DNA from 2 places in the Moraxella sp. FZLJ2109 genome. Region 2 is predicted to be linked to the other one. Evidence: predicted binding sites of a transcription regulator. Region 2 holds the regulator's gene; the other holds the start of a gene.

Region 1 (3,427 bases), 470 kb from region 2:
CCATCGCAAGGCTTAGGACGCCAAGCATACTCATGGAACGCCCCAATCAGCGCGCTTTAAAGCCGCGATGCACCGCGACGATGCCGCCTGTTAGGTTATGATAATCACAATTGACAAAGCCTGCGTTTTCCATCATGCCCTTAAGTGTCGCCTGATCTGGGTGCATACGGATTGATTCGGCTAGGTACTGATAGCTTTCGGCATCACCTGCGACGATTTTACCCATGATTGGCAGGGCGGTGAATGAGTACAAATCATAAGCTTTTGATAGCGGTTCAAAGACAGGTTTGCTAAAATCAAGCACCAACAAGCGACCACCCGGTTTTAGCACGCGGTGCATGGCGGCAAGGGCTTTGTCTTTGTCGGTGACATTGCGAAGACCGAAGCTGATGGTGACTAGGTCAAACGAATTATCGGCAAATGGCTCAAGCGTCTCAGCATTAGCAAGCACAAAATCGACATTATTACAGCCAGCATTAATCAAGCGTGTGCGACCGACTTCCAACATCGCTTCATTGATGTCTGATAGCACCACGCGACCTGAGCGACCGACTTCACGGCTAAACACCTTGGCAAGATCACCTGTACCGCCTGCGATGTCAAGCACGCGCTGACCGCTGCGCACTCCTGTTAGGCTGATGGCATAACGCTTCCATAGGCGATGAATACCGAAGCTCATCAAATCATTCATCACATCATATTTGCGTGCCACAGAAGTGAATACTTCAGCGACTTTGGCTTGCTTTTCAGATTTACGCACGGTCTGATAGCCAAAATGCGTGGTCTCTTCGCCAACCGTTTCGCTGCCTTGTGGTCGCTGCAGCTCGCTCTGTCCTTGCGGCGTGCCTGTTGGCAGGATATTTGGATTGGTAAATTGTGTGTCGTTATGATTTTGATTGCTCATGATAAGCCCTAAATTTTTGATAAATTTCAACCCTTAATGATACACTATTTTGCAGGTTAATTGGGAAAAATTAGGCAGGTTTTCAAAAATTTGTCTGTGGATGGGGCGCAAGTTTGCTGGTTTGGGTGTGATTATGATGAATTTGGCTTAAAAGTTATCAATTGGCATATGCATTGTGATATTAAATCATCATTTAAAATCAAATAGTTATCAATATTTTTCAAAGATTTTAAGGGTTAAAATAAATCATATTAAAGCAATTTACTCAACCCTTAAAATCACCCAATCTGACTTAGTCAAAAATCGGCTTGCCTGCATGGATTTTTTCAATGATTTCAAGCTCTGTTGCAACAAAAGGCGTGGTAAATCGCTCAATCTTATCAATGGCATGAATCGCATCCAAGCCTTCACTAATAAAGTCATACAGCGGTTGATAACCATTGGCATAGGCGGTGGATTTGGCAAGTTTAAAGGCGTTTCTGAGCAGGAATGAATCAAATTCTTGATACGACACTTGGCAAACTTGCTCAATCTCACGAATCTGAGCGATGCGTGCGTCTTTGGCATTCGCCGCTTGATACAGCGCGCTCATGGTCGCATCATTGATGAGCTTGTCGCGAAAGTCTGCTAGATAACGCTGCGCCAATTGTAAATCAAGCTCAATGGCGGTGATGGTCGCCGATACGCCAAGTAGACCTGCGGTGAGTGTCTTAGTGGGGACGAGTTTTTCAAGCTTGCCTGAGCCATTAAGCGCGTTTTGTCCTGCGGTGAGTAGCTGTGCGGCAAGCACTTCGAAAGTCGCCGCACTGTAGATGCGATCGATCAGATAGCTGGCAAGTGGTGCGGTTTTCTTGTGAGTAAATAGCTCAGCGTTGGCGAGATGAATGCGCGCGCGTTGCCATGCTTGAATCTGTGCTAGGGCGTCGGCAAGTGCTGCATCGGTGTGGTGTGGCAAGGTGTGATAGCGCATGAGTGCGGCGACCATATCGGCGATTAATGACATCGGTACTCTCGATAAAATAGGAGCGGTTATCATAGCAAGTTGGGATAAAATAGGCAATGCATGGTGCGGTTACATTCTGATGACACAGCGTAACTGTCGAGATATTTTCCAAAACATCTTCTTACAATTTGGCAAATATGATAAAATTGTCATCATATTGTCATAATAGGATTCTATAATATGACAAGATTGGGGTGTGTTGTCATATTGCGCCTATAACTTTTCAGCCACTGCTAGGATGCACAGCGCACCCAAGTGGCTTTCTTTATGAATAATTTGACTTAATTTATGGTAAATTCAGCAAAACAAACAACACCAATGGCAGGTAATTTGCTATTTGGTCTGATGATGGCAGCGGTCAGTATTTATTTTATTTGGTGGGGTCTTGACTACACCATGCATCAGCAGGTCGCGCTATTTATGGTGGCGAGCTTTTTTGGTATCTTTATGGCGTTCAACATCGGTGGTAACGATGTCGCCAACTCATTTGGTACTTCGGTTGGTGCAGGTACTTTGACCGTCACTCAAGCGTTGGCAGTTGCGGCGATTTTTGAAGTATCGGGCGCGGTCTTGGCAGGTGCAGCGGTGACTGATACCATCCGTAGCGGTATCGTAGATATCAATAAGTTGGGTGTATCGCCTGATCAGTTCATCTATTTGATGCTATCGGCATTGATCGCGGCGGCGTTTTGGCTGCTATTTGCCACCAAAAAAGGCTTGCCAGTCTCAACCACGCACGCCATCATCGGCGGTATTGTCGGTAGCTCGATCGTACTTGGTATCAATATGGGTGGCAGCGAGCTTGCGTTTTCTACTGTAAAATGGTCAAAAATCGGTGAAATCGCCATTTCGTGGGTTGCCTCACCGCTATTGGGTGGTTTGTTGTCATATTTTCTATACAGTATTATTAAGAAAAATATCTTGGCATACAACGAAGTGGCGGAAGCACGCGTCCGTGTGATTAAGACCAATAAAAAGACACTCAAGCGTGAGCAAAAAGAATACTTCGACAACCTAAGCGAAGAAGATAAGCTGCCATACACCAATGCGCTACTGCGCGACCAAGAAGTCTATAAAGATAGCGACTGCACGCGCGAAGATCTAGAGACGGATTATTATCGTTCGCTATTTGATCTTGAGCGTGAACGCGACAGCATCGACACTCTAAAAGCGCTGAAAACTTGGGTGCCGTTGATCGCAGCATTGGGCGCGGTGATCATGACGGCGATGGTTGTGTTCAAGGGTCTGTCAAACACAGGCTTAAACCTAAGTATGCTACAAGCATCATTGGTGATGGGTATGCTGGGTGCGATCGTATGGTTGGCGGCATTCATCTACACCAAGACCATTCGTGGTAAGCACAAAGAAGACCTTGGTAAGGCGACATTCATTCTGTTCAGTTGGATGCAAGTATTTACCGCGTGTGCGTTCGCGTTCAGTCATGGTTCGAACGACATTGCTAACGCTGTCGGTCCATTCGTGGCTATCCTTGATGTGATCAAAAATAACGCCATCGAAGC
Region 2 (3,427 bases):
CCGTGGCGTTCGGCAATGGCAAGGTGGATGCTGTTCGAGCCGATATCGACCGATGCTAATTTTTCGGTATTTTCAAGCATATCAGTGCGCCTGTCTGTGTGCGTGTGGGTCGATCAGATGGCTTTTTGAGAAAATGATACGAAAAGTCGAGCCATGTCCTTCTTTAGAATCAATCTCAAGGCGTGCGTCGTGTTTATTGAGCACATGTTTGACGATGGCAAGTCCAAGCCCTGTGCCGCCTGTCGCGCGACTGCGACCGCTATCAACGCGATAAAACCGCTCGGTCAGCCGCGACAGATGTTCATGACTGATGCCGATGCCATTGTCAATGACGCTCAAATGCGCTTCATCGCCGACTTCTTCCCAGATGATGTCGATCTCGCCGCCAGCAGGGGTGTATTTGATGGCATTGGTCACAAGGTTTAAGATCGCGCTGTACAGATAGCCTTCAATGCCCAGTACATTTTTATTGGTATCCAGATGCACATCGATCAGATGTCCTTGCTGATTGCTGGCTTGGGCATTGTCAAAAACCTGCATCAACAGCCGCGGCATATCGACCGCGACTTTAGGCTTGGTCTCATCGCTTTCTAGGCGCGATAACATCAATAAATCATTGATCAAATCATTCATACGCACCGCTTGCTCTTGCATCAGCTTAATGCCGCGCGCCCATGCAGGCTTGATATCATCTGCATGTGAGAAATTTTCAAGATAACCCAAAATCACCGTCAAAGGCGTGCGCAGCTCATGCGAGACATTACCTACAAAGTCTGTCTTCATCTGCTCAAGGTGCTGCTGCTGCGTGTAGTCTTGTAAAGTAATCAGGTGCGAGCCATCGGACAAAGGCTTGATTTGAATGCGCAACACATCACCTGCCACGCTTGGCGATGGTGCGCGAAATTCGTGGCTGATGGCGGTGTTTTCGTGGATTTTTTGGGTGATGGTGTCAAAAATCTGTGTACCAAACAGCGTCTTTGGCACGGTGATGGCGGTGCTTGTCTGGTGCAAAAGCGTGCTTGCGATGGTGTTTTGGTACACGATTTGTTGGTCTTTTAATTGCACCACGCCTTCGTCAATGTGTTCTAATAGCAAGGGATGGATGGGCTGGATTGTCATGATTACTCTGTATAAAACTGGGGCAAACCCTATTTATCCGAAAAGCGATAGCCCGTACCGCGCACCGTTTGGATATAAGCATCCGCGCCATAAGGCTTGAGCAAATTGCGCAAACGGCGGATATGCACATCGACCGTGCGCTCATCGATATAGACATTGCCGCCCCATACGCCATCGAGAATCTGCGCGCGGGTGTAGGCGCGTTCGGCGTGATTGATGAAAAATAACAACAAGCGATATTCGGTACTGCTCATGGCGATCTCAGTATCATTCGCCATCACGCGCTGACCTGCGGCATCGATGACAAGATTGCCAATGCTGGTGCGCTGCTCATTACCGACGCCATGCACGCGGCGCAGCACTGCTTTGACACGGCTGACCAGCTCGCGCGTGCTAAATGGCTTGGTGATATAGTCATCGACACCGATGTCAAAGCCAAGCACTTTATTGTCTTCTTCGCCTTTTGCGGTGAGCATGATGATGGGAATGTCGGCGGTGGTGGCGTCTTTTTTTAGGCGTTTGGCAAAGTCAATGCCCGATTCGCCAAATGGCATCATCCAATCAAGTAAAATCAAAGCAGGCTTGGTATCGACCACCGCCACGGCAGCAGCATGGGTGTCAAAGGCTTGAACGGCTTGAAAATCCGCCAATTCTAAGGTATTGACAATCAGCTCACTGATGGCAGGTTCGTCTTCGACAACTAAAATGGTGGGCGTGCTCATAAAATTCCTTGTGCGTGCGTCGTTGTATGCGTCCAACAATGCTTTGGCGATGTCTTTATAGTCTAATGGTTTTTGGGCTGATGTCAAATGTTTGTGGCTGTCAAAGTGTGTTTTTGCAAGATTTTGCCACTTGGTATGATTAAGTGCTTAATCTTGCTTTGCTAAATGGATTTTAAAATCGTGCAGCCAAACTGGGATTGAAATGATAAAAATCGAATGATATCAAAAACTTAAACTTATCAATATTCAGCTTATTCACCCAGCTTGTGACAGCTGCACTATTTTAATGGCTTGACCAATCTCAGCCGTGACGACCAGCGATATAGTCGGCAGTGGCTTGCATTTTTGGTGCGTTAAAGATTTGCTCAGTTTTGCCCATCTCGACCATATCACCCAGATACATATATGCAGTGTAGTCCGAGCAGCGCACTGCTTGCTGCATATTGTGCGTGACGATGGCGATGGTGTAGTCTTTTTTCAGATCGTGGATCAACTCTTCGATTGCGCCTGTTGAGATCGGATCAAGTGCTGAAGTCGGCTCGTCCAATAGCAGTACTTCAGGGCGTGTGGCGACAGAGCGCGCGATGCACAGACGCTGCTGCTGACCGCCTGACAGTGACAGACCTGATTTTTTCAGCTTGTCTTTGACTTCATTCCACAGTGCAGATTTTTTCAATGCCCATTCGACGCGTTCATCCAGCTCAGCTTTTGAAAGATTTTCGTACAGACGCACACCAAAGGCAACATTGTCATAGATTGACATGGCAAAAGGGGTTGGTTTTTGGAATACCATACCAACACGAGCACGCAGCAGATTGACATCGACATTGCCATCTAGGATGTTGTGATTATCAAGGATGATCTCGCCTGTGGCTTTCATGCCGTCATACAGGTCGTACATACGGTTGAAGGTGCGCAGTAGCGTTGATTTACCGCAGCCTGATGGACCGATGAACGCGGTGACTTTTTTGTCAGCGATGTCAAGATTGATGTTTTTGAGCGCGTGATAATCGCCGTAGTAGAAGTTTAGGTTTTTGACTTGTACTTTGGCGGTGGCGGTGGCTTGTGCTTGGCTGCGTTCGTTGGTGGTGTTCATGGTTTGTGGCATGGTGGCTGAGTTAAAGTTTAGCATGGTGTATCCTTGTACTTCAATTTAAGTGAATTTCTATAGCAACATCTATTAAGCAAATTTATCATTTCTCGGCGCGTGCTGAGATGATGCGCGCGATGACATTGAGCGTCAGTACCGCAAAGGTGATCAGTAGTGCCGCTGCCCACGCTAGGGCGTGCCAGTTGTCATACGGACTCATGGCGAATTGGTAAATGGTATTTGGCAAGTTACCGATGGCTTGCGACATATCGGTGCTGAAATATTGGTTGTTCAAGGCGGTGAACAATAATGGCGCGGTTTCGCCTGCAATGCGAGCAAAGGCAAGTAGCACACCTGTGATGATGCCTGCTTGCGCTGATTTTAGGGTGACTTTACCGATGAGTTTGTATTTTGGTGCGCCCAAGGCATAGCCTGCTTCGCGCAAGTGGTTCGGGATCAGCATCAGCATATTTTCGGTGGTGCGAATGACCACAGG

The links. Region 2 encodes PhoB, which activates phosphate uptake and scavenging genes when phosphate is short. Its sites were predicted from a motif close to TGTCATNAANCTGTCATAA; they were not measured.
Region 1: a site for PhoB is predicted at 2,055-2,073, ahead of NKU06_RS08175 (inorganic phosphate transporter). Genes of this name have one in related genera too.

Annotation. Positions count from the first base shown of each region.
Region 1 is NZ_CP101112.1:1,685,445-1,688,871, forward strand. Features, by position in the region: gene NKU06_RS08160 (hypothetical protein) at 1-34, opposite strand, end outside; gene ubiE (bifunctional demethylmenaquinone methyltransferase/2-methoxy-6-polyprenyl-1,4-benzoquinol methylase UbiE) at 47-904, opposite strand; gene NKU06_RS08170 (hypothetical protein) at 1,197-1,907, opposite strand; gene NKU06_RS08175 (inorganic phosphate transporter) at 2,196-3,427, shown strand, end outside.
Region 2 is NZ_CP101112.1:1,219,036-1,222,462, forward strand. Features, by position in the region: gene NKU06_RS05570 (Ppx/GppA phosphatase family protein) at 1-80, opposite strand, end outside; gene phoR (phosphate regulon sensor histidine kinase PhoR) at 82-1,119, opposite strand; gene phoB (phosphate regulon transcriptional regulator PhoB) at 1,149-1,841, opposite strand; gene pstB (phosphate ABC transporter ATP-binding protein PstB) at 2,143-2,949, opposite strand; gene pstA (phosphate ABC transporter permease PstA) at 3,035-3,427, opposite strand, start outside.